Linked DNA regions of Hahella chejuensis KCTC 2396. The protein of the gene in region 1 interacts with the protein of each later gene in a pairwise test. Links are inferred from orthologs where the notes say so. Each region holds a gene or a part of one and is shown in the gene's direction. Other genes may lie near its edges.

The links.
Region 2: the proteins of purT (region 1) and HCH_RS26315 interact in binary tests that used the Escherichia coli proteins (3 or more experiments, as listed by UniProt). The link is inferred for Hahella chejuensis KCTC 2396 from one-to-one orthologs.

What each region holds. Positions count from the first base shown.
Region 1 is NC_007645.1:2,250,357-2,259,978, forward strand. What follows is about bases 6,821-9,602. They hold purT (formate-dependent phosphoribosylglycinamide formyltransferase), read left to right. Parts: upstream 6,821-7,501; coding sequence 7,502-8,704; downstream 8,705-9,602. Other genes in these bases: HCH_RS09995 (gamma carbonic anhydrase family protein), read left to right, coding at 6,821-7,254; HCH_RS33030 (DUF1289 domain-containing protein), read left to right, coding at 7,288-7,470. In the rest of the region: membrane-bound lytic murein transglycosylase MltF, read right to left, coding at 1-362; purL (phosphoribosylformylglycinamidine synthase), read left to right, coding at 601-4,497; HCH_RS09980 (Nif3-like dinuclear metal center hexameric protein), read left to right, coding at 5,091-5,402; HCH_RS09985 (NUDIX hydrolase), read right to left, coding at 5,441-5,986; HCH_RS09990 (CoA pyrophosphatase), read left to right, coding at 6,145-6,726; more of HCH_RS09995, read left to right, coding at 6,733-6,820. UniProt on the Escherichia coli protein: Involved in the de novo purine biosynthesis. Catalyzes the transfer of formate to 5-phospho-ribosyl-glycinamide (GAR), producing 5-phospho-ribosyl-N-formylglycinamide (FGAR). Formate is provided by PurU via hydrolysis of 10-formyl-tetrahydrofolate.
Region 2 is NC_007645.1:5,971,193-5,987,752, forward strand. The notes cover bases 12,444-15,391. They hold HCH_RS26315 (polyprenyl synthetase family protein), read left to right. Parts: upstream 12,444-13,441; coding sequence 13,442-14,341; downstream 14,342-15,391. Other genes in these bases: pomA (flagellar motor protein PomA), read right to left, coding at 12,444-12,933; HCH_RS26310 (exodeoxyribonuclease VII small subunit), read left to right, coding at 13,180-13,458; dxs (1-deoxy-D-xylulose-5-phosphate synthase), read left to right, coding at 14,475-15,391. In the rest of the region: HCH_RS26250 (potassium channel family protein), read left to right, coding at 1-822; HCH_RS26255 (HDOD domain-containing protein), read right to left, coding at 819-2,084; ilvD (dihydroxy-acid dehydratase), read left to right, coding at 2,252-4,096; ATP-dependent helicase HrpB, read right to left, coding at 4,209-6,674; HCH_RS26270 (dihydrofolate reductase), read right to left, coding at 6,686-7,183; thyA (thymidylate synthase), read right to left, coding at 7,195-7,989; lgt (prolipoprotein diacylglyceryl transferase), read right to left, coding at 8,000-8,821; HCH_RS26285 (sulfite exporter TauE/SafE family protein), read right to left, coding at 8,818-9,618; HCH_RS26290 (NRDE family protein), read left to right, coding at 9,737-10,525; HCH_RS26295 (PilZ domain-containing protein), read right to left, coding at 10,467-11,054; HCH_RS26300 (flagellar motor protein MotB), read right to left, coding at 11,180-12,160; more of pomA, read right to left, coding at 12,175-12,443; more of dxs, read left to right, coding at 15,392-16,406; ribA (GTP cyclohydrolase II), read right to left, coding at 16,487-16,560.

The sequences.
Region 1 (9,622 bases):
AGGCGACTCAAACCGACGGCGGCCAGGTTTGTGTAGTTCTGCTCCAGGACGGTATAGGCTTCGTCAAGATCGTTGGCGACCCGAAGTCGCAACTCGACGCCGAGATATTCCGAGAACTTTTTCGCTAGTTCATATTCAAACCCGGCGGGGCCGTCCCTGTCTTCATAATAAGTAGTGGGGGCGTTGCGGGTGATAACGTGGAGAGCTCCCTCTTGCTCGATCTTCTCCAGCGTAGTAGGGCGGCTGCATGCGCTCAGGTTGGCGATAAGCGCTGCTGCAGTCAGCGTCTGAACGCTGCTCTTAATGATTCTGTTCAGGAAACGTCCTGTTCGCCATGAATGAGTGCAGGCTGAAGCAAGCAATATCAGTTCCGGTTTTAAGCAAAGGGGTCAATACTTAACAGTAACAAATCAAGTTGCAAGTTAACTGTAGTTAAACTGTGAAAAATCTTGTCAATTTATGTACAAAGCGTCGCCGCCCCGGATTTACCCGCAAGCTACGCCGCGCATACGGCGAAGCCTCTTAAAAGTGGCTCAATGGCTTGATATCTATTATCATTAGCGCCTCTTTTTTCCAGCCTAGAGGCCATCAGTCAGAGATATGTTTGAACTCCGTGGCGCACCAGCCCTCTCCCCATTTCGGCGCGAAAAACTACTCAAAAATATCCAGGAACAGGCTCCTGAAGTCCAGTCAGTGTATGCCGAGTACATGCACTTCGTTGATCTGGAAGGAGACCTTTCCGCAGAGCAACGCACTGTTCTGGATCGCTTGCTTCAATACGGGCCGCAAGGGCAGAGTGAGATGCCAAGCGGCACTCTGTTTCTGGTTGTTCCCCGACCCGGCACGATTTCTCCATGGTCGAGTAAAGCGACGGATATCGCACACAACTGCGGACTGACGGCGATTCGCCGTATTGAAAGAGGCGTGGCCTATCATGTTGGCAGCTCAGAGCAATTGAGCAGCGAACGCCGCGCTGCGATCGCGGCGATATTGCACGATCGCATGACGCAATCGGTGTTTCATGAAATTGCGGGAGCTGAGCTGTTATTCGCTCATGCTGAGCCCAAGCCGATGACGACCGTCGATATCCTCGCTGATGGCCGTGACGCGTTGGCGGAGGCTAACCGCTCAATGGGGCTGGCGCTGGCGGAAGACGAGATCGATTATCTCACCAGCGCATTCACTGAGCTGGGACGCAACCCGACGGATGTAGAACTAATGATGTTCGCTCAGGCGAACTCGGAACACTGTCGCCATAAAATCTTTAACGCGACATGGGAAATTGATGGCGAAGTCCAGTCGCACTCGCTGTTTGGCATGATCCGCAACACCTACGAGCAGGGCGGCCAAGACGTACTCTCCGCGTATTGCGATAACGCAGCAGTGATCAAAGGTGGCCAGGGCGGGCGTTTCTTCCCTGATCATCGCACTAAGATTTATGGATATAACGTTGAAGATATTCATATTCTTATGAAGGTGGAGACGCATAACCATCCTACGGCTATTTCTCCGTTCGCCGGCGCTTCCACGGGCTCTGGTGGGGAAATTCGCGATGAAGGCGCCACCGGCATTGGCGCAAAACCCAAAGCAGGCCTGACCGGTTTTACCGTCTCCAACCTTAATATCCCTGGCTATAAGCAGCCCTGGGAAGGCGATTACGGCAAGCCGGAGCGCATTGTTTCCGCATTACAAATTATGCTGGACGGCCCGATTGGCGGCGCTGCGTTTAACAATGAATTTGGCCGGCCGGCGCTGTGCGGATACTTCCGCACCTATGAAGAGCAAGTGCCTGGCGTAAACGGTCTTGAATGGCGCGGTTACCATAAGCCGATCATGATCGCTGGCGGCATGGGCAACATTCGCGCTTCCCATGTGGAAAAGAAAGATATTTCCGTAGACGCCAAGCTGATCGTGTTGGGCGGCCCTGCAATGTTGATCGGTCTGGGTGGTGGAGCAGCGTCCTCCATGGATAGCGGCGCTGGCCAGGAAGATCTCGATTTCGCCTCTGTACAACGGGATAACCCGGAAATGGAGAGACGCTGCCAGGAAGTGATCGATCGCTGCTGGCAGTTGGGAGATGACAACCCGATTCTGTTTATTCATGACGTTGGCGCGGGCGGCTTGTCCAACGCATTGCCTGAGTTGGTGAAAGATGGCGGTCGCGGCGGTTTGTTTGAACTGCGTGACGTGCCTAACGATGAGCCCGGCATGTCGCCTCTGGAAATCTGGTGTAACGAGTCTCAAGAGCGTTACGTCATGGCGGTTGCCGAACAGGATATGGAGCTGTTTGACCAGCTCTGTCGGCGCGAACGTTGCCCTTATGCAGTTGTAGGCTCGGCGACGGAAGAGTTGAAGATTCAAGTCTCTGACGAGTACTTCGCTAACAGTCCGGTAGATCTTCCCATGTCGGTTCTGTTTGGTAAGCCGCCCAAAATGCACCGTACTATTGAGCGAAAGAGTTTCACCAAGCCCATTTTTGATTCCACTACCTTGGACCTTAAAGAAGCGGCGGAGAGAATTCTCCGGTTGCCCAGTGTTGCGTCGAAGAGTTTCCTGATCACCATCGGCGACCGCTCTGTGACGGGAATGGTTTCCAGAGACCAGATGGTAGGCCCATGGCAGGCGCCGGTTTCCGATGTGGCGGTGACTACCGCAAGCTTTGACACCTACCGTGGCGAAGCCATGGCGATGGGAGAAAGGACGCCGATTGCATTGATTGATCCTCCTTCATCTGGCCGCATGGCGGTAGGTGAAGCTATTACTAACCTCGCCGCTGCGAAAATAGAGAAGCTGTCAGACATTAAACTGTCTGCGAACTGGATGGCCGCTGCCGGGCATCCAGGCGAAGACGAAGCCTTGTTTGAAACGGTTAAAGCCGTTGGTATGGAGTTGTGCCCCGAGTTGGGCATCACCATTCCTGTAGGCAAAGACTCCATGTCCATGAAGACGGTCTGGGAGGAGGGCGAGAAGCAGAAGTCCGTGACCGCGCCTCTGTCTCTGATTATCAGTGGGTTCGCGCCAGTTGAGGACGTGCGTAAGACATTGACGCCGCAGATGGATCTGTCTACGCCATCCAAGCTGCTGCTTATAGACCTGGGTTCAGGCAAGAATCGTCTGGGCGGTTCGGCCTTGGCGCAGGTTTATCGTTCCGTCGGCGCTGTAGCCCCTGATTTGGACAACCCTGAAGAGCTGGCGGCTTTCTTCGCGTGTATCCAGAAGCTGAACAACGAAGGCAAACTTAAAGCTTATCATGACCGCTCAGACGGCGGTGTGTTCACTACCTTATGTGAAATGGCGTTCGCTAGCCGCTGTGGCATGACTATTTGCTTTGACGGTTTGGTGAAAGATCGCACTCATATTGCCCGAGAGCTGTTTAATGAAGAGCTTGGCGCTGTAGTGCAGGTATCCGAAGAGCATGTTGACGAGGTGAAGACCTGTTTTGCTGACGCAGGATTGGCGGATCATGTCGTCGTGTTGGGTGAGCCTCATGCGGATCAGTCAGTCAAATTTCAGCATGAAGGGCAAACCGTTCTTGGTTACAGTCGTGGGGCGCTGCAAAAAATCTGGGCCGAGACCAGTTACCGTATGCAGTCCATGCGGGACAACAGCGAGTGTGCGGCCGAAGAATTTGCAGCCATTGACGACGACAACGATCCGGGCTTGAGCGCCAAGCTTACTTACGATGTCAACGAAGATATCGCAGCTCCTTTTATTAATCGTGGCGCTAAGCCAAAAATTGTGGTGTTGCGGGAGCAAGGCGTTAATAGCCAGGCGGAAATGGCCGCTGCGTTCGATAGAGCGGGTTTCAGTGCGGTTGACGTGCATATGAGCGATATTCTGTCCGGCGCAGTTTCTCTAAGTCAGTTCAAAGCCTTGGCGGCGTGCGGTGGATTCTCGTTTGGCGACGTGTTGGGCGCTGGCGAAGGGTGGGCTAAATCCATTCTGTTTAATGCCCGTGCAAGAGATCAGTTCGAGGCGTTCTTCCATCGCAAAGACACCTTCGCACTGGGGGTTTGTAACGGCTGCCAGATGATTTCAAACCTGAAGGAGTTGATTCCTGGCGCAGACGCCTGGCCGCGTTTCGTGCGTAACCGCTCTGAACAGTATGAAGCCCGTGTTGCGATGGTGGAAGTGCTGGACTCGCCTTCCATACTGCTCCAGGGAATGGCTGGATCAATGATGCCTATCGCGGTGGCGCACGGCGAGGGATTGGCGGAAGTAGGTCCAGAAGGCGCAGCGGCTCTGATGGCGCAGAAAAATGTGGCGCTACGCTTTGTTGATAACTATGGGCGCCCTACCATGTCGCACCCGTTTAACCCTAACGGCTCTCCTTTGGGTATTACTTCAGTGTGTAATGATGATGGCCGTATTACCGTGATGATGCCGCATCCAGAGAGGGTGTTTCGCGCAGTTGCTAACTCCTGGCGTCCTTCCGCTTGGAGTGAAGATGGCGCATGGATGAGAATGTTCCGCAATGCAAGGGTGTGGCTGGGTTAATCCCAGTCTCCCATGGTGATGTCTAAGGGCGGATACATTTGTCTCCGCCCTTCTCCGACGCTGTATCTAGTCATTTTCCGGGCTCTGCGTCACGCTAGATAAAAAATCTCCATTTTTCTTTTCAAGGGCTCAAATTAGGCTATGCTTTTTTGCGCCATTATTTTTTGTCAGAAAAGGTAACAAAGTGTACGTCATCCCTGGTTGCAAAACTTGATGTGCTCAAAAAATGCTCGTGCGAATTGCCGGGCTTGCCTGAAAAACCCTCTCGCCGTCTAAAAATAACGCCATTTTGTTTGCGTTGTTTCTGTTTATTCACATCAGAAATATCTATGTCAAGTAGCATCTAAAAATATTTCAAAGATGTTGTGGGATCAGCGTTGACAAATATAACTTATTGATAAATATTGGTATTTTTGTCCTGTTTAATTCATCGCCAATTTGTCCCGGGCATAGGCCCTATGGGCGATTTGGGGGGAAGTTAAGTATTTATCCCCAAAGTTATCCACAGAATCTGTGGAGAACTCTGGTTTTTCAGTCTGGGCAGTAATTTAGTGGCTGCCTGTGGATAAAATTTAAACTGTAATGGAGGAAAAATGTATAAATTAAGCTTTTTTGTTCCTGAATCGCATATCGAGGAAGTTAAGGAGGCGGTCTTTGTTGCGGGGGGAGGGAAGATAGGCGATTACGATCGCTGCAGCTGGCAGACAAAAGGCGTTGGACAGTTTCGCCCTCTAGATGGCAGTTCTCCATTTTTGGGCAATGTCGGTGAAGTTGAGCGGGTGGAGGAATACAAAGTGGAGTTGGTGGTTGAGGATGCTTTGATCGCGTCGGTGGTGGCGGCGATGAAGCTGGCCCACCCATACGAGGAGCCGGCATACGACGTATACCGGCTGGAAAACTTTTGATTGAGCCTTATGGCTGGCGCTAAAGGCAAGAAGGAAGGTCAGCCCTCAGGAATGCCAGTGTGGATATCTTTCACATGTACAGGGAATGAGTTGTTTTTACGATCTTGGAAATACTGCTGTAGCGTTATTTTTACCGTAGGAAATGCGATTTCATCCCAAGGGATGTCGCTCTCCGAAAACAATTGTACGTCGAGGCTTTCCTCACCAGCGGCGAACTCCCCATTGATTACATTGGCCAAGTAAAAAATATGCACCTGACCAATATGAGGGACGCTGATCATCGTGTACAAGCCGTCAAGGTCGACACGCGCTTGCGCCTCCTCCCATGTTTCTCGCATAGCGGCTTCCGACGTGGTTTCCTGCATCTCCATAAATCCGGCGGGTAAAGTCCAGAAGCCTAATCTGGGCTCGATAGCGCGTTTGCAAAGCAAAATTCGGTCGCCATAAACGGGGAGCGTGCCCGCAACGATTTTGGGATTGATGTAATGGATAGCCTGGCAGTGGCCGCATACATGTCTCGGCCGGTTATCTCCTGAGGGAATCTTATGCTCGACGGGTTGGCCGCATTGGCTGCAATACTTCATGGTCAGATGAACATTCTCATGGGTTGTCTTTTTATTAGCCGAAAATAAGCGTTCGCAATAATGGCGCTCTTTCTGAGCGCCGCGCCTCATATTGCACCATACATTACCCAGAACTTGTATGGTATCTTTCCTTGTTTCCCCTCATTCAGTCGTTTGTCATGCTTGATAAAATCATCACTACCTTGTCTTCCAATCAACCACGGCGCTTCCCTAGCGACTTTCCGGAAGCTGCGGTCTTAGTGCCGATCACCAGAGAGGAATGTCCTCAGATTATTCTGACCAAACGCGCTGAACATATGAAGACCCATAGCGGGCAGGTGGCGTTTCCAGGTGGGATGCGAGACCCTTCAGATCAGAACTTGCGGGACACTGCGCTGCGAGAGACGTTTGAGGAAGTGGGCGTATCGCCTGAAAAGATAGAAGTGGTTGGTAGTCTTAATCAAGTTGTGTCCCGCCATGGCATTGCTGTTACGCCCTATGTCGGGATCGTTGATCCTGAGATTGAGCTGATCCCAGACCCAGGCGAGTTGCACAGCGTATTTAAAGCGCCGGTGAGCTTCTTTTTGGAAAATGAGCCTGATCGTCTGGATAAAATCAACTTTGAACAGTATCGATTACAAGTGCCTTGCTGGTATTACGGCGATTATGAAATCTGGGGCGTTTCCGCAATCATATTGATGGACTTTTTCAGAGTTTCCTTTAATCGAAGAATTGGCAGTTTTACTGAGGGTAGGGGTTGAATACGTATGAGGTTTAATTTAGGCGAAGATCTGGCTGAAATATCAGAGAATGGAAGCTTTGTAGCGCCGAATGCGGCGGTCATAGGGCGAGTAGTCATGCGCCCTCAGTCCAGTGTTTGGTTTGGCGCGGTGATCCGAGCGGATAACGATCAAATAACCATTGGTCCAAAATCGAACGTTCAGGACTGCGCAGTATTGCACACCGACTCTGGTTGTCCCATTGTGCTGGGAGAGGGGGTGACGGTAGGGCATCACGCCATGCTGCACGGATGTGACGTGGGCGACTATAGTCTGATCGGCATTAATGCCGTTGTGCTTAACGGCGCCAAAATCGGACGCTTTTGTATCATTGGCGCTAATGCATTGATACCCGAAGGCGTTGAGATCCCTGATGGTAGTTTGGTTATCGGCTCTCCGGGAAGGGTGAAGCGCGAATTGAGCGAAGAAGAAAGAAAGCAGCTTATTAATAGCGCTGAACACTACGTAGAAAACGCCCTAAAATACGCGCGCACTTTGCAGCCCGCCTAGTGTTGTATGTTTATGAAAGAGAATACGAATCAAATGGATGGTGAGCGAATTGTGCGTTCGCCATGCGTCAGTATCTGCGCTTTGGATGACGACGACATATGTATTGGTTGCCATCGCAGTGTTGAGGAGATAGCTGCTTGGTCTCGCATGAGTAACGAACAGCGCATGGATGTGTTGAAAAAAGTGGCTGACAGAGAACGCAAGTCTGTCATTTAAGTTGCTTAATAATGAATAGGAGCAAAAGGCTATGGTAAGAATTGGTACTCCGCTGACGGATGTGGCGACGCGTGCAATGCTTTTAGGAAGCGGGGAGTTGGGAAAAGAAGTGGCGATTGAGCTGCAGCGGTTTGGTGTGGAAGTCATCGCAGTGGATCGCTATTCAAACGCTCCAGCAATGCAGGTGGCTCACCGCGCCCATGTCATCGACATGCTCGATCCTAAACAGCTACGGGCGTTAATTGAGCTTGAGCGCCCCGATTTTATTATTCCTGAAATTGAGGCGATTGCGACTGCTGAGCTCCTTGAATTGGAGCGAAGCGGTTTCAATGTCGTACCCTCTGCCCGCGCAGCCAACTTGACCATGAATCGAGAAGGAATCCGTCGATTGGCGGCTGAGGAGTTGGGGTTGAGCACGTCTCCTTATGCATTCGCCGCCGACTTTGAGTCTTTTCGAGATGCTGTGAGTTCGATTGGCGTTCCTTGTGTCGTCAAGCCAATTATGAGTTCGTCAGGAAAAGGTCAAAGCGTTATACATAGCGACGGCGATGTCGAGCGCGCTTGGCGATACGCTCAAGAAGGCGGTCGAGCGGGTCAGGGCAAAGTTATCGTAGAGGGATTCGTAGACTTCGATTATGAGGTTACGCTTTTAACTTTACGACATGCTGGAGGGACTTCCTTTTGTGATCCTATTGGTCATTTGCAAGTTGATGGTGACTACCGGGTAAGCTGGCAGCCTCATCCTATGAGTGCTATAGCATTGGGCGCTGCGCAGGATATTGCTGAAAAAGTGACGGTGGCTCTGGGCGGATGTGGGATTTTTGGCGTGGAGCTCTTCGTAAAAGGAGATGAGGTTTACTTTAGTGAAGTGTCTCCACGGCCGCATGACACAGGGCTGGTTACTTTGGTTTCACAGAACCTGTCGGAGTTTGCGCTGCATGCGCGGGCTTTGCTAGGCCTGCCCGTTCCACTTATTAAGCAAACAGGGGCGTCTGCTTCGGTGGCGCTGTTAGTGGAGGGAGATTCGTCCCGTGTCTGCTTTTCATCTCTTGAGGCTGCGCTGTGTCATCCAGAAGTACAGTTGAGACTGTTCGGTAAACCGGAAGTTCATGGTAAACGTCGAATGGGCGTGGTTTTGGCTCAGTCTGAGAATTTAGATGAGGCGAGGAAGCTTGCGCAGAAAGCGGTGGACAGCATTGTCGTTGAGCTTGGGCCAGATATAAAACAAGAGTGAACTTGTAAAATAAAAAGAGCGTGCTTTACTTATAAATTGCTCCTCAGGAACTTTTTAAATAAAAGTTAAAAAATGGAGTTGACGTGAAAGAGTAGGTGCGTATAATGCGCCCCACTTCGACGGGGAAGCCGTTCGGAAGGGAGGGAGAAGCGGATTCGAGAGAGTCAGCGGCGCTAAAAAGGAGTTGACACTGAAGATTGAAAGTGTAGAATGCGCGCCTCGGTCGGAGAGAGTCTCCGAAAGAGAAAGTTCTTTAAAAAGTTAATCAAGCAATTTGTTGTGGGCGCTAACTGAGGCGGATCTGGAAAAGATTAAGTCTTAAGTTAGTGACTCGTACAGTTCATGGGTGAGCAATCACTCAAGAGTACAGTAGTTTTAACTTGAGCAAGATTAAGAATCTTACTGATTCACACTCTTTAAACTGAAGAGTTTGATCATGGCTCAGATTGAACGCTGGCGGCAGGCTTAACACATGCAAGTCGAGCGGTAACAGTCCTTCGGGAGCTGACGAGCGGCGGACGGGTGAGTAAAGCATAGGAATCTGCCTGTTAGAGGGGGATAGCCCGGGGAAACTCGGATTAATACCGCATACGCCCTACGGGGGAAAGCAGGGGATCTTCGGACCTTGCGCTAACAGATGAGCCTATGTCGGATTAGCTAGTTGGTAGGGTAAGAGCCTACCAAGGCGACGATCCGTAACTGGTCTGAGAGGATGATCAGTCACACTGGAACTGAGACACGGTCCAGACTCCTACGGGAGGCAGCAGTGGGGAATATTGGACAATGGGGGCAACCCTGATCCAGCCATGCCGCGTGTGTGAAGAAGGCCTTCGGGTTGTAAAGCACTTTCAGTGGGGAGGAAAGGGCAGTTGCTAATATCAGCTGCAGTTGACGTTACCCACAGAAGAAGCACCGGCA
Region 2 (16,560 bases), 3.7 Mb from region 1 along the record:
CTTGCCGGCGTATCCGTCACTGAGAATTCACGCGCCAGATTCTGGGGACAGATTTTGGAGTGGCCGATGATGATGCTGGCGATCTGGATCATCATTGAGTGGTATTTACAGGCCAACGACGAACTGTCCGGCGAAGCGCTACTCATCACTGACTGGCTGATCTGGCTTTTCTTCATCGTGGAAACCCTTCTGCTCACCGCCCTGGTGGACAAAAAAACCTATTACCTGCGCAATAATTGGGTCAATCTGATCATCATTCTGTTCGGCTGTCCCTTGATCTGGTGGTTCTCACCGCTGGCTGGCGCGTTGCGCACCCTGCGTTTATTGGTCATGTTCAGCCTGTTGCTGCAGATTTCCGGCACGGCGCGGCGCCTTTTATCTCGTCATAACCTGGGTAACACGCTGTTTATCGGATTTATCGTGATTATCATGGCGGGGTTTATCATCGCTGGACTTGATCCGGCCATTGAAACGCCTTGGGATGGAGTCTGGTGGGCATGGGTGACGGTGACGACGGTCGGCTATGGCGATATTGTGCCGACCAGCACTGTCGGCAGGCTATTCGCCTCCTTTTTGATTCTTCTCGGCATGGCGTTGTTTTCATTACTGACAGCGGGATTTTCCGCCTTCTTCGTCTCTCAGGATGAAAAAGACCAAGTACGCCGCGACCTGGAAATTCTTAACAAGTTGAACGATCTGGAAATGAAGATGGAGCGGCTGGAGCGCCACCTCACCGTGTTGGCGGAGGAAGTTAACGTCAAAAACAATGGCCGTCCCGATGCGACGGAAGACCTGGACACCCGAGAAACGCCAGACGTTTAGTCCATCAGCAAACGCCGCACGCTGTTGATTTCCTCTTCCGCCATTTGCAGCACCTGCAGGCTACGCTGCGGCGATAGTTCGCCCAAGGCCAGTTTATGGAAGGCGGGAACCTGATCCAGCGGCGGTATGGAACCGTGCTCCGGCTTACCAATGTAAGAATGTATCTGCGCCACAATCACCAGATCCGCATAGGTAGGCGTTTCCTGGCCGGAGTCGTACATGTAGTCCTCAGCATGACGCGCCGCCGCTACGAAGGCGTCGGGGAACTCCCAACTCTCCAGCAAGGCGCAGCCGATTTCCTGCCGCAGCTCCATAATCAGGCTTTCCAGCATGTCCTCGTGAGTCCGCAGCGCCGGATGCTCTTCCGCATACATAATCACCGGCACCACGCCGATGTCATGAAGAATACCCGCCAACAACGCCTGCTCCGGTTTGATTCCCGGCGTCATGCGCGCCAGCACAAACGAGATCGCACCAACATCGGAAGAGTGGCGCCATAGCTTGGTCATGCGTTTTTGCAGCATAGCGTTCTTGCTGCGGAAGATTTCCCGCAGCGTGAAAATCGTGATCAGCTGTCGCGTGGTATCCAGCCCCAAACGCACCACGGCGTCCTCGCAGCACTCAATTTCCTTGAAACCTCGGTACAAAGGGCTGTTGGCGGAACGAATCAACTTCGCCGTCAGTACGGGATCGCGCACGATCACCTTGGCGATATCGTTGAGGTGAAAGTTCGGCTGCTCGGTGACATGGCGAATACGCATCGCCATGTCCGGCAGACTGGGCAAAGTCAACCGGTGCGCATTCAGGTCCTGATAGAACGAGGTGACCAGTGAGTAGGCGGGATGCTCCGTGCGGTCCACCTGCGACACACCTTCGCCAATCTGGTAATCCAGCGGCGCGTCCTTCAGCATGCGGGTCAGGGTCGGCTGATCCACCACCAGCATCACACAAGGCGATTTCGCTTTGACTTCATAGCGGCGCGGCTGCAAATGCGCGATGGGCTGTCGCGCCGCCTGCGACGCGGCAGCGATCAACGCCGTGCGTCCATCCTCCGCCGTCAGCGCGACTTCGCCTTCCAGCAAAAAGTAGTCATAACTGTCCTTGCTCCCCAAGTCGAGAATCTTGGCGCCTTTGGAGAAGCGTCGATAGTCCGCTCGCGAGGACAAAACCACCAACTGCGGGTCGGATAGCTTGGCCAGTAGAGAAAAGTGCTTCAGTCGCGACAAGTTGGAGCTTGCCTGATCAAGGGATTCTGATGACATGGGAGGCGCATTCCGGTTGGCTCACACTCTACAGTAGCAAGTCTAGACCTATATCCAAAATGCAGCGACCCAGATCGGCAAAAGAATTTATGGGGTCAGGCAAGTTTGCTATCCTGTAGCCGATGAGTGCTTTTCGTTAGCTGTTTTAATAACCACGGAGTATAACCATGCCCGAATACCGCTCCAGTACCACTACCAAAGGCCGTAATATGGCTGGGGCTCGCGCTCTTTGGCGCGCCACCGGTATGAAGACCGAAGATTTTTCCAAACCCATTATCGCCGTAGTGAACTCTTTCACTCAGTTCGTTCCTGGGCATGTTCATTTGAAAGACCTGGGACAACTGGTGTGTCGGGAAATTGAAGCCGCCGGCGGCGTTGCGAAAGAGTTCAACACCATCGCGGTGGACGACGGCATCGCCATGGGGCATGACGGCATGCTGTACAGCCTGCCTTCCCGGGAAATCATCGCCGACTCTGTGGAATATATGGCTAATGCGCATTGCGCCGACGCCTTAGTGTGCATCTCCAACTGCGACAAGATCACTCCCGGAATGCTGATGGCGGCGCTACGCCTGAATATTCCAGCTATTTTCGTCTCCGGCGGCCCGATGGAAGCCGGTAAAACCAAATTGTCCGAGCACAAACTGGACTTAGTGGACGCCATGGTGATTGCGGCGGACTCCAGCGCCTCCGACGAATTGACCGAAGAATATGAACGTTCCGCTTGCCCGACTTGCGGCTCCTGCTCCGGCATGTTCACGGCGAACTCCATGAACTGTCTGACTGAAGCCATCGGCCTGTCCCTGCCCGGCAACGGCACCACGCTGGCGACTCACTCTGATCGTGAACAACTATTCCTGACTGCAGCGCGCCGCATCGTCGACTTGACCAAGCGCTACTATCAAGACGAAGACACTTCCGTATTGCCGCGCTCCATCGCCAGCTTCAAGGCCTTTGAAAACGCCATGACTCTGGACATCGCCATGGGCGGCTCCACTAATACCATTCTGCATCTACTGGCGGCGGCTCAGGAAGCCGAGGTGGATTTCAGCATGACCCACATCGACCACCTGTCGCGGAAAGTCGGCCAGTTCTGCAAGGTCGCCCCCAACACGCCGAAATATCATATCGAAGACGTGCATCGCGCCGGCGGCATCATGGCGATTCTAGGTGAACTGGATCGCGCCGGACTGCTGCATACCGACGTCCCCACGGTCCACAGCGACACCATGAAAGACGCATTGGATGCATGGGATGTCATGCGTAATAATGATCCGGAACTGCACAAGTTCTTTAAAGCCGGTCCGGCTGGCATCCCGACCCAGCAAGCATTTAGCCAGTCCACACGCTGGTCATCGCTGGACCTGGATCGCGAGAACGGTTGTATCCGCAGCGCCGAACACGCATTTAGTAAAGAAGGCGGTCTGGCGGTGCTGTACGGCAACATCGCCGAAGACGGCTGTATCGTAAAAACCGCGGGCGTCGATGAAAGCATTCTGTTGTTCAAGGGCAAAGCCAGAATCTTCGAAAGCCAGGACGACGCCGTAAAAGGCATTCTGAACGACCAAGTGAAAGAAGGCGACGTGGTGATCATTCGCTATGAAGGCCCCAAAGGCGGACCGGGCATGCAGGAAATGCTGTATCCCACCAGCTACCTGAAATCCAAAGGCCTGGGCAAGGCCTGCGCCCTGCTCACCGACGGCCGTTTCTCCGGCGGCACCTCCGGTCTATCCATCGGCCATTGCTCTCCGGAAGCAGCGGCGGGCGGCGCTATCGGTCTGATTGAGGAAGGCGACGAGATCATCATTGATATTCCCAATCGCGGCATCAACGTCAGTCTGACGCCGGAACAGCTCAAAGCGCGTCGTCAGGCGATGGAAGCCAAAGGCGCCGACGCCTGGAAGCCGGCTCAGCCTCGTCCACGTAAAGTCACCACGGCGCTGAAAGCCTATGCGCTACTGGCGACGTCCGCCGATAAGGGCGCTGTGCGCGATAAAGAGTTATTGAAGTAATCTGATATCGCCCTACCAGTGCGGAGCCAGTCTCCGCACTGGCTTCACATTGACGGCGCGTCTAAAACAACTCTGCCTCCCCTCACCAACGCGTCCTTCATTGCTTAATCTTTCAGAACTGTTGCTTCTTGGTTCCCTGCTTGGCTTCCGCCGTCAGAGGATCTTCCGGCCAGGGGTGTTTGGGATAACGGCCGCGCATGTCTTTACGCACATCCGGATAGCTATTGCGCCAGAAACTGGCTAAATCGCTGGTGACCGCCAGCGGTCTTTGCGAAGGCGATAATAAGTGAATCACCACCGGTACTCGCCCACCAGCCACTCGTGGCGTTTCTGTCCAGCCGAACAGCGCCTGCAGTTTGGCGGCAAGCACCGGGCCATTCTCCGCCCGGTAATCCAGAGTGACCTTCTGTCCGGTAGGAATCGTCAACACAACCGGCGCCTGGGCGTCGAGAGTGTGTTGCGCAGTGTAGTCAATCAAGGTTTTCAGGGCCGACAGCACGTCCAGTTTTTGCAGTCCTGCCCAGTTGGATACGCCATTGAGGAAGGGGCCAAGCCAGTTTTCCAGCTCAGCCAACAGCGCATCATCGCTAAGGTCAGGCCATGCGTCAGGCTGCTGTTTGCGCATCAGGCCGACGCGCGCGCGCCACTGCCGCGCAGCGTCGCTCCATGGCAGGCTGTCCAGTCCTTTGCGGCGCACAGCGGTCAGCAGCGCCTCTCTGATCAACTCAGGGCCTACGGCAACTGGCCGCTCTTCCAAAATCAACGCGCCTAACCGTTTGACTCGGCGCGCTACTACCGCGCCTCGCTGATCGTCCCAATCCGCCATGTCTTCCGTGACGATATGAGCGCTCAGACCCATTTCAATGTCAGCGGGGTTCAAAGCCGCCGCCAAAAATATTCGAGACTCCCGCGCCTGCCCATCAAGATCGGCGGCGACCAGCCAAGTCTCCCGACCCAGCGGGTCTTCTTCCGCCAACGCCGCCCCACGTCCATTGCTGAGCTGATAACGGGGACTGGAGCCTTGGCGCCGCCGGGCGATGCGATCTGGATAAGCGAACGCCAGTAAACGGCCGGCGGCCTCAAGCCCCAGGTCATCCCTGGCATTTCCATTGACCAGTTTGCGCGTATCCTGGCGTACGCTTTCCAAGCGCCGGCGATCCAACTTGGCGCCTTTGTACTCCCCACGCAGGGCTCGCACTCGCTGCTGCAGGTCCGCGCCGACATCGCGCCCCAGCAAATCCCGCTCTCCCAGCAGCGCTGCGACTTCCGCCGCAAGCACCGGCGCGCCTATCGCTTTCCCCATCACCACCATATGCGCCAAACGGGGGTGTATGCCGAATTCACGCAGATTTTCCCCGTGAGAGGTGATTGCGCCCGTCTCATCCAACGCGTCCAGCCATCGCAGCGTATCTACAGCTTGACGCCAGTGCGCCTTCGGCGGTGGGTCCAGCCAGACTAGATCCTGTGGCTGACGCGCTCCCCATTGGGCCAACTCCAGCACTAACGGAGCCAGATCCGCTTCCAGTATTTCAGCCGGTGTATACGACGCCAGCCCCTGTTGCTCCGTCTCCGACCAGAGGCGATAACACACCCCAGGCTCCAAACGCCCGGCGCGACCTTTGCGTTGCTCCGCCGACGCCTTCGACACTCTGCCTGTTGAGAGGCGGGTCATGCCGCTGTTGGGATCAAATACCGCCCGTCGCTGCAGACCGGCGTCTATCACTACACGCACGCCTTCAATGGTCAAACTGGTCTCTGCAATAGCGGTGGCGAGAACCACTTTTCGCTCGCCCTCGGCGCAAGGCAGAATCGCCTGATCCTGCTCTTCTGCTTTAAGGTTGCCGTACAGAGGCGCTAATCGCACTCCACTTGGCAAATGCTCCGCCAATAAATCATGAGCACGCCGAATTTCACCAACGCCCGGCAAAAACACCAACAGCGAGCCGCTTTCCTCCGCCAGCGCCTCTCGCACCACTGCGACAACTTTTTCCACCGGTCGCTGCTCTCGTTGTAGAGGGCGATAGCGCACGTCCACTGGATAGGCGCGACCTTCGCTGGTCAGCACTGGCGCATCATCCAGCAGTTTCGCAAGGGGGGCGGAGTCCAACGTCGCGGACATGACCAGCACCCGCAAGTCTTCGCGCAGCGCCTGCTGACTCTCACGCACCAAGGCCAAGCCTAAATCCGCCTGCAAAGAGCGCTCGTGAAATTCATCGAACAGCACCGCTGCATAGTCTTCCAGGGCGGGATCAGATTGAATCAGGCGGGTCAAAATACCTTCCGTCACCACCTCGATACGGGTATCGGCGGAGACTTTGGTGTCCTGGCGAGTGCGATAACCAACCCGGCGTCCAACCGGCTCTCCCAGTTGCTTCGCCATATAGCGAGCGGCAGAGCGCGCCGCCAATCGACGCGGCTCCAGCATTAGAATTTTGCGCTCACCGCGCCAGGGCGAATCCAGCAGCGCCAGAGGAACCCGAGTGGTCTTACCGGCCCCTGGCGGGGCCTGCAGCAGAACAGTGGAGTGAGCTTCCAGGGTGGTGAGAAGCTCGGGGATAATGTGATCGATAGGGAGCATGAACTGAGGCGTTATGATCGCTCAAAGACAACAAAATCATGGGGATACTGATTTTTCTCATCCGCCGGGTGCGACTCGCGAGATGTTTCACGCCAGTCAGCGAGGTCAAGCTCAGGGAAGAACGCATCACCCTGCACGGAAGTCTTTACTTCCGTCAGATAAACGCGTTGCGCGGCAGCCAGCCCTTGCCGGTACAATTCCGCGCCGCCAATCAGCATGACTTCTTCCGCCTGCTCCCGCGCCGCCAGAGATACCGCCTCATCCAGAGAATGAGCCACATTGACGCCATCGTGACGCCAGTCTTTATTACGGGTCACCACAATGTTGGTTCTGCCCGGCAGCGGACGCCCAATCGAATCGAAGGTCTTGCGGCCCATGATAATCGGCTTGCCCATAGTGACCTGCTTGAAATACTGCAGGTCGTTGGATAAACGCCAGGGCAGCGTATTTTCCACGCCAATAGCGCCATTCTCAGCACGGGCGACAACGATTGATAACACTACGCTCATATCTTTGCTCCTTAAACCGCTACCGGCGCTTTGATATGAGGATGCGGGTCATACCCCGTAATCTCAAAATCTTCAAATTCATAGTCAAACAGCGACGCAGGCTTGCGACGAATCTGCAATTGCGGCAGCGGGCGTGGTTCACGATCCAGTTGTTCTTTTGCTTGATCTAGGTGGTTGTTGTACAAGTGGACGTCGCCGCCGGTCCAGATGAAATCTCCCACATCCAGATCGCACTGCTGCGCAAACATATGTGTCAGCAACGCGTAGCTGGCGATATTGAAAGGCACGCCCAGGAAAATATCAGCGCTGCGCTGGTACAACTGGCAGGACAAGCGTCCTTCCGCCACATAAAACTGGAACATGGCGTGACAGGGAGGCAGCGCCATTTGGTCCACAAACGCCGGGTTATACGCCACCACCATATGACGGCGGGAGTCCGGGTTGCGTTTGATCTGCGCCAGCACATTGGAAATCTGATCAATATGCTCGCCATTCGGCGCCGGCCAGCTGCGCCATTGATAGCCGTAAACGGGCCCCAGGTCGCCGCTTTCATCCGCCCACTCGTCCCAGATGCTGACGCCATTGTCCTTCAGATATTTGATATTGGTGTCGCCATTCAGAAACCACAGCAATTCATAAATGATCGAACGCAAATGCAACTTCTTGGTGGTCACCAAAGGAAACCCCTGTTGCAGATCGAAGCGCATCTGGTAACCAAATACGCTACGGGTGCCGGTGCCGGTGCGGTCGGTTTTGACGGCCCCTTGTTCGCGCACGTGGCGCATCATGTCGAGATACTGTTTCATATAACGTCTACTAACTCCGCGCCGCTTTTGCTTCCGCCCCATACACGGTGCGGCCATAAATAATGAAAGCCACCCCAATCACAATCATCGGGGTTGATAATACCTGCCCCATGGTCAGCCAGTCCCATGCAAGGTAGCCTAACTGCGCATCGGGTTCGCGCACAAACTCCACCAGGAAACGGAAGCAGCCGTAACATAGCAGGAACAGGCCGGAGACGGTCATGCGCGGGCGGGGTTTGGCGGAATAGAACCACAGGATCAAAAACAGGGCGACGCCTTCCAGAGCGAACTGATAAAGCTGTGAGGGATGGCGCGCCAAGTGTGATGGATCGCGCGGAAACACCATGGCCCAGGGGACATCAGACGCCCTGCCCCATAACTCACCGCCGATAAAATTACCCAAACGCCCTGCGCCCAAACCGATAGGCACCAGCGGCGCGACAAAATCCGCCACCTGAAAGAATGAAAGTCCCAATGAACGACCGTAGACCCACATGGCGATAATGACGCCGATCAGTCCGCCGTGGAATGACATGCCGCCAGTCCAGACTTCAAACAACCAGAGAGGATCATCCAGAAACTGCTCGAAATTATAGAAAATGACATAGCCAACGCGCCCACCCAGCACAACACCCAGCGCGCACCAGAATATCAGGTCAGCGACCTGCTGCTCCTTCATAGGCGCATGCGGCTGATGCGAACGGTGTTTTCCCAACATCCAGGCTGCGGCGAACCCCAGCAGGTACATCAACCCATACCAATGCACGCTTAGCGGCCCAACGGAAAAAGCCACCGGGTCGATATTCGGATAGTCAAACCAACGTTCTGTCACAATTGTCCCCACGCTTGATATAGAAACCGGCCGCCCACAATAAACAGCAGCACTGAGAAAATTCGTTTAAGCACGTCTCCGGGCAGACGATGAGCCAACTTGGCGCCCAGGCTCGCGAACGGCATGCTGGTTATCGCAATGCCCGCCAGCGCAGGCAGGTAGATAAACCCCAGACTATATTCCGGCAACGCCGCTTCGCCCCACCCTTCCCAGATATTAGTAATGGCGCCCATTAACGCAATCGGCAAACCGCAGGCGGCGGAGGTGCCCACCGCCTGTTGCATGCGCACGTTACACCATGTCAGATAGGGCACCGACAGAGAACCGCCGCCGATGCCGAAGATGGCGGACGCCCAACCGATACCGCCGCCCACGCCGACCAGAACGCCACTCCCCGGCAGGCTTCGATGGGGCTTTGGTTTCAGCGCCAGAGCCATCTGCACGCCGATGGTAATGGCGAAAATCCCGATTACCAGCTTCAATTGCGCCGCCGGCATCAACGAAGCCGTCTGCGCGCCCAACACCGCGCCAACCATCAGCCCCACCGCCATGGGACGAAATACGCGCCAGTTCACCCCTTGCTTCTGGTGGTGCGCGCGAATCGAATTAATTGAAGTGAAAATGATTGTCGCCAGTGACGTACCGACAGCCAAGTGCGTGGCGACGCTTGGGGCCACACCCTGCAGTTCGAAGCTGAAAATCAATGCGGGGACAATAATCAATCCGCCGCCGATGCCGAACAGTCCGGCCAACACTCCCGCTAGCGCGCCCAATGCCAAATACGCCAGGAATACCATTTCGCCCCCAAAATAGGATCAGGCCACTCCGCCCGGAGCCCCGTATAAAGAAGGTGGTATGATACATAAATTAAGGACTCTGTGCTTTTCCAATTCCACGCACGTCTGGGAGCAAGCTATGTGCCTACTATTTGTCGCTTACCAAGCGAATCCCCGGTTTCCGCTGATTGTCGCCGCCAATCGCGATGAGTTCTATGCCCGTCCCACCCAACCTCTGACGCAATGGCCTGAACGCCCGCGCATCTATGCGGGACGCGACTTGCAGGAAGGCGGAACCTGGATGGGCGCGACGACGAACGGTCGTTTCGCCGCCGTCACCAATCACCGTTCCGGCCCCCGCGAAGCCGCGCAGCTATCCCGAGGGGCCCTGGTCAGGAGCTTTCTGGAATCGGAATTATCCGTGGGTGACTTCGCCGCCGCCTTGGAACCGACCAGCCAGTCCTACGGCGGCTTTAACTTGATGATGCTTGCAGGCTCCACTCTGGCTTACTTCAGTAATCGCAAAGAACCTCAATATCAACGCTTAACGCCAGGGGTGTACGGTTTGAGCAACGGATTATTGAATACGCCATGGCCGAAATTGACCGCGGGAAAACGCCGGTTCATCTCCGCAATGACAGAGCCGAATCAGGATGAGCTCTGGGCGTTACTGGCGGATGACGCCGCCGCGCCGGACTATCTACTGCCGGATACCGGCGTAGGCGTTGAAGCGGAGCGGTTGCTTTCTTCCGCTTTTATTACCTCGAAGGACTACGGCACCCGCAGTAGTACGCTGTTGCTGCATGATGCAAGCGGCGTCACGCAGATGTGGGAAAAAACATTCGAGAAGGGCGTATATCAAAGTGAGGTCAGTCTTTCTTTTCCTTCTCCTCTCGCCGCTCCCGCAGTTGCCGGGTCTGACACTTGAGGACATGCTGAATCAGGATTTCCTGATTCTGCTCTTCAATGTCCGTAAAGTCCGCTCGCAGGATAAAGCCGTCTTTGTCCTCATCGTCCGCTCTGGGCTTGTCGCAGGCGATAACGAGCGCACGCAGGGACATGGAGATATTGCTGGGATATAAGATCATATGGAGTTGCAATGTCACGCCGACGTCCAGGCGATCATCCACAGGAAAAGCGATTCCGCAGGCGCTGAGATTGACCCGTCTGGCCCGCCGGGGTTCTGACCAGACGCCATCGTTGCGGCTCTCCAGAGTAAGCGCCAGGTTGATCTTGCGGTTGAACAGCTCAAGCATGTGAGCCAAGCCGGCGTTCGCCGCCCGCATGCTCTCCAGCGCTTTGGAGATATCATTCTCCAAAGTCAGCAAAGAAGCCGAACTAACATGGGATGCCGATGACTCTTTCTCCGTGGCCTCCCCTCGCTGCAACACCCGATACGCCAAACCTACTGTATCGCTAATTCGAAAGAAGCGACGTCTTTCAGCTAACTCAGACATAGATTCTCACCCGCGCTCATACGCCAATATTCTCATGCGCGTCCTGCTACTCTGCTCCCATCATGTCTCTTTCTATTTATACGCTCTCACCCGGTCTAATGCGAACCGTTCAGCAAGTCGCCAAATCAGAATATTTCGTCCGGAGCCAAGCCTTGCCATTCCTCAGATTGATCGCTGGGCAGAATACCAGGGGCGACGTCTCTCGCCTTTTGGATCTCTTTCTTGGTCTCATCATCCAGAGGTTGTTGCAATATAATTTCCACCCGTCGATTGCGGGCGCGGTTTTCCGCCGAATCGTTCGGCGCCAGGGGCTTGGTATCCGCGTAACCGGCGATGCTGAAACGGGAGGGCTCCAGTTCTCCCGACTCAAACAATGCATGGGCTACTTCCAGCGCCCGTGCCGCGGAGAGATCCCAGTTGGAACGAAACCGGGCTGTGCGAATGGGAATACTGTCTGAATGCCCTTCCACGGAGATACTCCCTTCCATGGACTTGAGCAATTCCACCAGCTTGTCTATCACGGGATAAAACTCAGGATTCAAATCCGCGGAGCCGCTACTGAACGAGCCTTTTTCCTGCACGCGGATGACAATCTTGCGCCCCCGGGTTTCCACTTCCACTTGATTGTTGCGGACTTCCGACTCCAATGCGGAAGCCAGGGTAATGGCGTCGTTCTCCGTCTCCTCCACCAACATCTTGATCTTTTCCAACACAATGTCGCTAAGTTCTTCTCCTTGAACCTTCGGGCATTCTTCCTGTAGTGCGTCCGCCACCTGTTGCTCGCAGAGCTGCTCCAGATTGGGCAAATCCATTTCGGTTTGCTGCATGATAGTCTGCAGTGGAGTTGGATCAGGTTTACCAGGACTGAATTCCTGGGCGATGATGCTGGTCCCTTTGGGAATGCTGTCCACATTGACGATAGCCTGCACGCCGAAGGCTTCCCGCATGGAGCCCGCCAGCCTCTTGAACTTGAGCGCGTCCATCTCTGAGAAAGACAACAGCAGCACAAAGAAACACATCAGCAAGGACATCAAATCGGCGAATGTCGCCATCCAGGCGGGCAGCCCGGGAGGACATTCGCATTTTTGCTCTTCTTCGTCACTCATTGGCGCAACTCCCGTCAGGCTTCTTCAGTCTGACGTTTACCTTCAGGCAGATAGGTGCGCAGCATGGTTTCAATCACACGTGGGTTCTGTCCCGCCTGAATCGCCAATAGAGCGTCGATGATCATGGATTTGATCTGCTCTTCCTCTCCCATTCTCAGTTTCAATTTATCCGCCACCGGAATAGCTATCATATTCGCCAACATGGCGCCATATAACGTGGTCAGCAGCGCCACAGCCATCGCAGGTCCAATGGACTTTGGATCATCCATATTCGACAGCATCGCCACCAGACCGATCAGCGTCCCTATCATACCCATTGCGGGAGCAACATCTCCCATTGCTCCGAACACGGAAGATCCTTGCTTGTGTCTGTCTACAGTGAGATTACGGTCCTTGGTCAGCAGCGCTTTGACGACATCGCCGTCATGGCCGTCAATCAACAGCTGTATTCCTTTAGACAGGAATGCGTTGGGAATTTCTTTACCTTCCAGGGAGAGCAGGCCGCCTTTTCTGGCTGCATCAGCCAGCTCAACGACCTGTTCAATTAATTCTTCGGGCTTATCCAGCTTGAACATAAAGGCCTTGGCCGCCACCTTGCCAGCGCTCAGGAACTGACCGAGAGAGAACTTCATCAAAACAACCAAGAGTGTGCCGCCAAATACGATAAGCAGCGACGGCACATCAACAAACATTCCAATTGAGCCGCCTAACATCATCGCCATCGTAACGATAGCCAAACCGCCAATGAGGCCCAAAAGCGTAGCTAAATCCACAAAGCGCTCCTTTACGGGTGGACAGTACAGAATAAACCCAGAGGACGCCGACGCAAGAACAGGCCGCGCCGGGCTTCCCCAAAAGTATAGACAGGGAATTTAAAAACTGCTGACTTATCCGGGTGTTAGTTTGGTGAAGGAGACGCCTGTCAAGCGGAGCCCGGCTGAATTTTAACGGCGACAGATTGACCCTGACGACGCTCTCAGGTAGGGTGGCTCTGCGCTAAAACCCGGCATAAGAATACGATGACTGAAAAAAACGCCAACTCTGATGTCAGCCAGTCCGCCAGCGGCTCCACACCCGATTTTGAAGATGCGTTACAGCGTCTGGAAACCCTGGTGAGAAAGCTGGAGCAAGGCGATCTTAAACTGGAAGAAGCTCTGGTCGCTTTTGAAGAAGGCGTCCAACTCACTCGCCATTGCCAAACCGCCTTGCAAACTGCGGAACAAAAGGTTCAACAGTTAATTGAAGAGCGCGGAACCCCGCTAACCAAGCCTTTTGACCAGAATGACGCCGAAGACTGATTCTCTCGACGATTTTTTCCAGCGTAACCGCGCCCAAATTGACCAAGCCCTAGCCAATCTGCTTCCCGAGCCGGAAGGCCCCAAGGCCAGGCTGAATGAGGCCATGGGGTATTGCGTGCTTAACGGCGGCAAACGAGTGCGTCCTTTATTGCTGCTCGCCACTACGGAAGCCCTGGGCGGCGATCTGCAACAGGCGCTGCCCGCCTGCTGCGCGGTAGAACTGATCCACGCTTACTCTTTGGTGCATGACGACTTGCCCGCTATGGATGACGACTCCCTGCGCCGGGGCAAACCCACCTGTCATATCGCTTATGATGAAGCCACCGCCATCCTGGTCGGGGATGGCCTGCAAACTCTGGCGTTCAGCGCTTTAACCGAATCCTCCGGCGCCTCAGCGGAAAGCGTGCTGCAAATGGTGCGGGAACTCGCTCGCGCCAGCGGACATCAGGGCATGGTAGGCGGACAGGCTATCGATATTTACTCAGAAGGCCATACGCTCAAGCTTGAAGAGTTGGAGCGCATGCATTTAGAAAAAACCGGCGCGCTGATTGAAGCCAGCATCGTACTGGGCGCCTTGGCCAGCGGACGGGCTGACGCTGAATGCATAGAAGGCTTACGCCGTTTCGCTCGCGCTATTGGTTTGGCGTTCCAGGTCCGTGACGACATCATAGATGTAGAAAGCGACACCAGTGTGCTGGGCAAAACCGCCGGGAAGGACGCCGAGCGCAACAAACCTACGTACACGTCACTATTGGGCCTTGAACAAGCGAAGCTAAAAGCGCTCCAACTGCATAACGAAGCTCTCAGCCAGTTGCAGGCGTTGGGATTACAGAACTCCCGGTTGCAGGATCTTGCCAGCTTCATGATAGAGCGCACGCATTGATCGCCAATTGCCCGTGTTCTCCAACCCAACATCGCTTATAATGGCCGATTGCTTTTATAGGCAATTTTTTTTGCGTCCGAGGCTTATGATCCGGCGGCTAATCCCTTAGAACCGAGCGACTACAACTGCAAGAATGCAAAAACCATACGTATTTCAAGAAATTCCAGTGCATCGGCCCAATACGCCGTTGCTCGACAAAATCGACTCTCCGGCCCAGCTGCGCCTTCTCAATGAAGCCGAACTCCTGCAGTTGGCGCACGAACTACGTGCATTTTTGCTGTACAGCGTAGGCCAATCCGGCGGCCACTTTGGCGCGGGCCTGGGTGTAGTGGAGTTAACCGTAGCTTTGCACTACGCCTTCAACACACCGGAGGACCGACTGGTTTGGGATGTGGGGCATCAAGCTTATCCCCACAAAATTCTTACCGGCCGCCGTGAGCAAATGCTCACTATTCGGCAAAAGGACGGTCTCGCCGCTTTTCCCCGCCGCGAGGAAAGCCCTTACGATACCTTTGGCGTCGGCCACTCCAGCACCTCCATCAGCGCCGCGCTGGGCATGGCTATCGCCGCCCGCTTGCAGAACCAGCCGCGAAAAGCCATCGCTGTTATCGGCGACGGCGCCATGACCGCTGGTATGGCGTTCGAAGCCTTGAATCACGCCGCCGACACCAAGGCGGACCTGCTGGTGATTCTGAACGACAATGACATGTCTATTTCTCGCAATGTCGGCGGTTTATCCAACTACTTCGCCCGCCTTCTGGCGAGCAAGACCTACAACCAGATGCGCGACAGCGGCAAGCGCGTCCTGCAGGGAGCGCCAAGCCTCATGGAGCTGGCGCGCAAGACGGAAGAACACTTCAAAGGCATGGTCGCTCCCGGCACCCTGTTCGAAGAGTTGGGCTTCAACTACATCGGCCCCATTGACGGCCACGATTTGCCTCGTTTGGTTGAGACCCTGAACAACATCAAGGAGCTGAACGGACCGCAGTTCCTGCATGTCGTCACGAAAAAGGGCAAAGGCTTCGCCCATGCGGAAAGCGACCCAATAGGCTATCACGCCATCAATAAAATTGAACCCAAGCCCAAGGTGCAAGACACCGCCAAAGCGCCTAAAAAGCCGCGTTACTCCAATATTTTTGGTCAGTGGTTGTGCGACATGGCGGAACAGGACGCCAGCTTAGTAGGCATCACTCCCGCCATGTGTGAGGGCTCCGATCTTATTGAGTTTTCCAAACGTTTTCCGGAGCGTTATTACGATGTCGCCATCGCAGAGCAGCATGCAGTGACATTAGCTGCAGGCCTGGCCTGCGATGGCGCCAAGCCGGTAGTGGCTATTTACTCCACTTTCCTTCAGCGGGCGTATGATCAACTCATCCACGATGTCGCAATCCAGAACCTGGATGTGCTTTTCGCCATCGACCGTGCTGGCCTGGTCGGCGAAGACGGTCCTACCCATGCAGGCAGTTTCGATCTTACCTTTCTGCGCTGCATCCCCAATATGCTGATCATGGCGCCTTCGGATGAAGATGAAACCCGTAAAATGCTAACCACGGGATACCAATACACAGGCCCTGCTGCAGTCCGCTACCCAAGAGGCAACGGACCAGGCGCCGACATCAGCCCAGGATTGGAATCCTTGGAGATTGGGAAAGCCAACCTGCGCCGCCGCGGCGCGCAGACTGTCATTTTGAACTTCGGCGCCTTGTTGCCTGCGGCCTTGGGCGTGGCGGAAGAGAGTAATTTCACCGTCGTAGATATGCGATTCATCAAGCCCCTGGATCAAAATATGATTCTGGAAATGGCGGGAAGTCATGACCTTCTGGTGACGCTGGAGGAGAACTGCATACTTGGCGGCGCGGGTAGCGGCGTGATTGAATTTCTCGCTTCCCAGGGCATCGCCATGCCCGTGTTGCAACTGGGTCTTCCTGATGAATTCATCGAACACGGCAAGCCAGCCGAACTGCATAAAGAAGTCGGTTTGGACGCCCAAGGCATCGCCAACGCAATCAAAAAGCGCCTAAAGAGTTTGAACCTGGCGTCGCCCAAGACCGGCACTAGCGCCTGAAAACGCAAACGGGGCGCAGTTTGCGCCCCGTTTAACCTTTCCCAGGACAATCCTGAGTTCTGTTTTAATTCTCGACTCTATTACTTCGCAGCGACAACATAATCATCGTCTTGGTGTGTCGTCAGCAAATGCCCCAACTTGCCAGCTTTAGTGG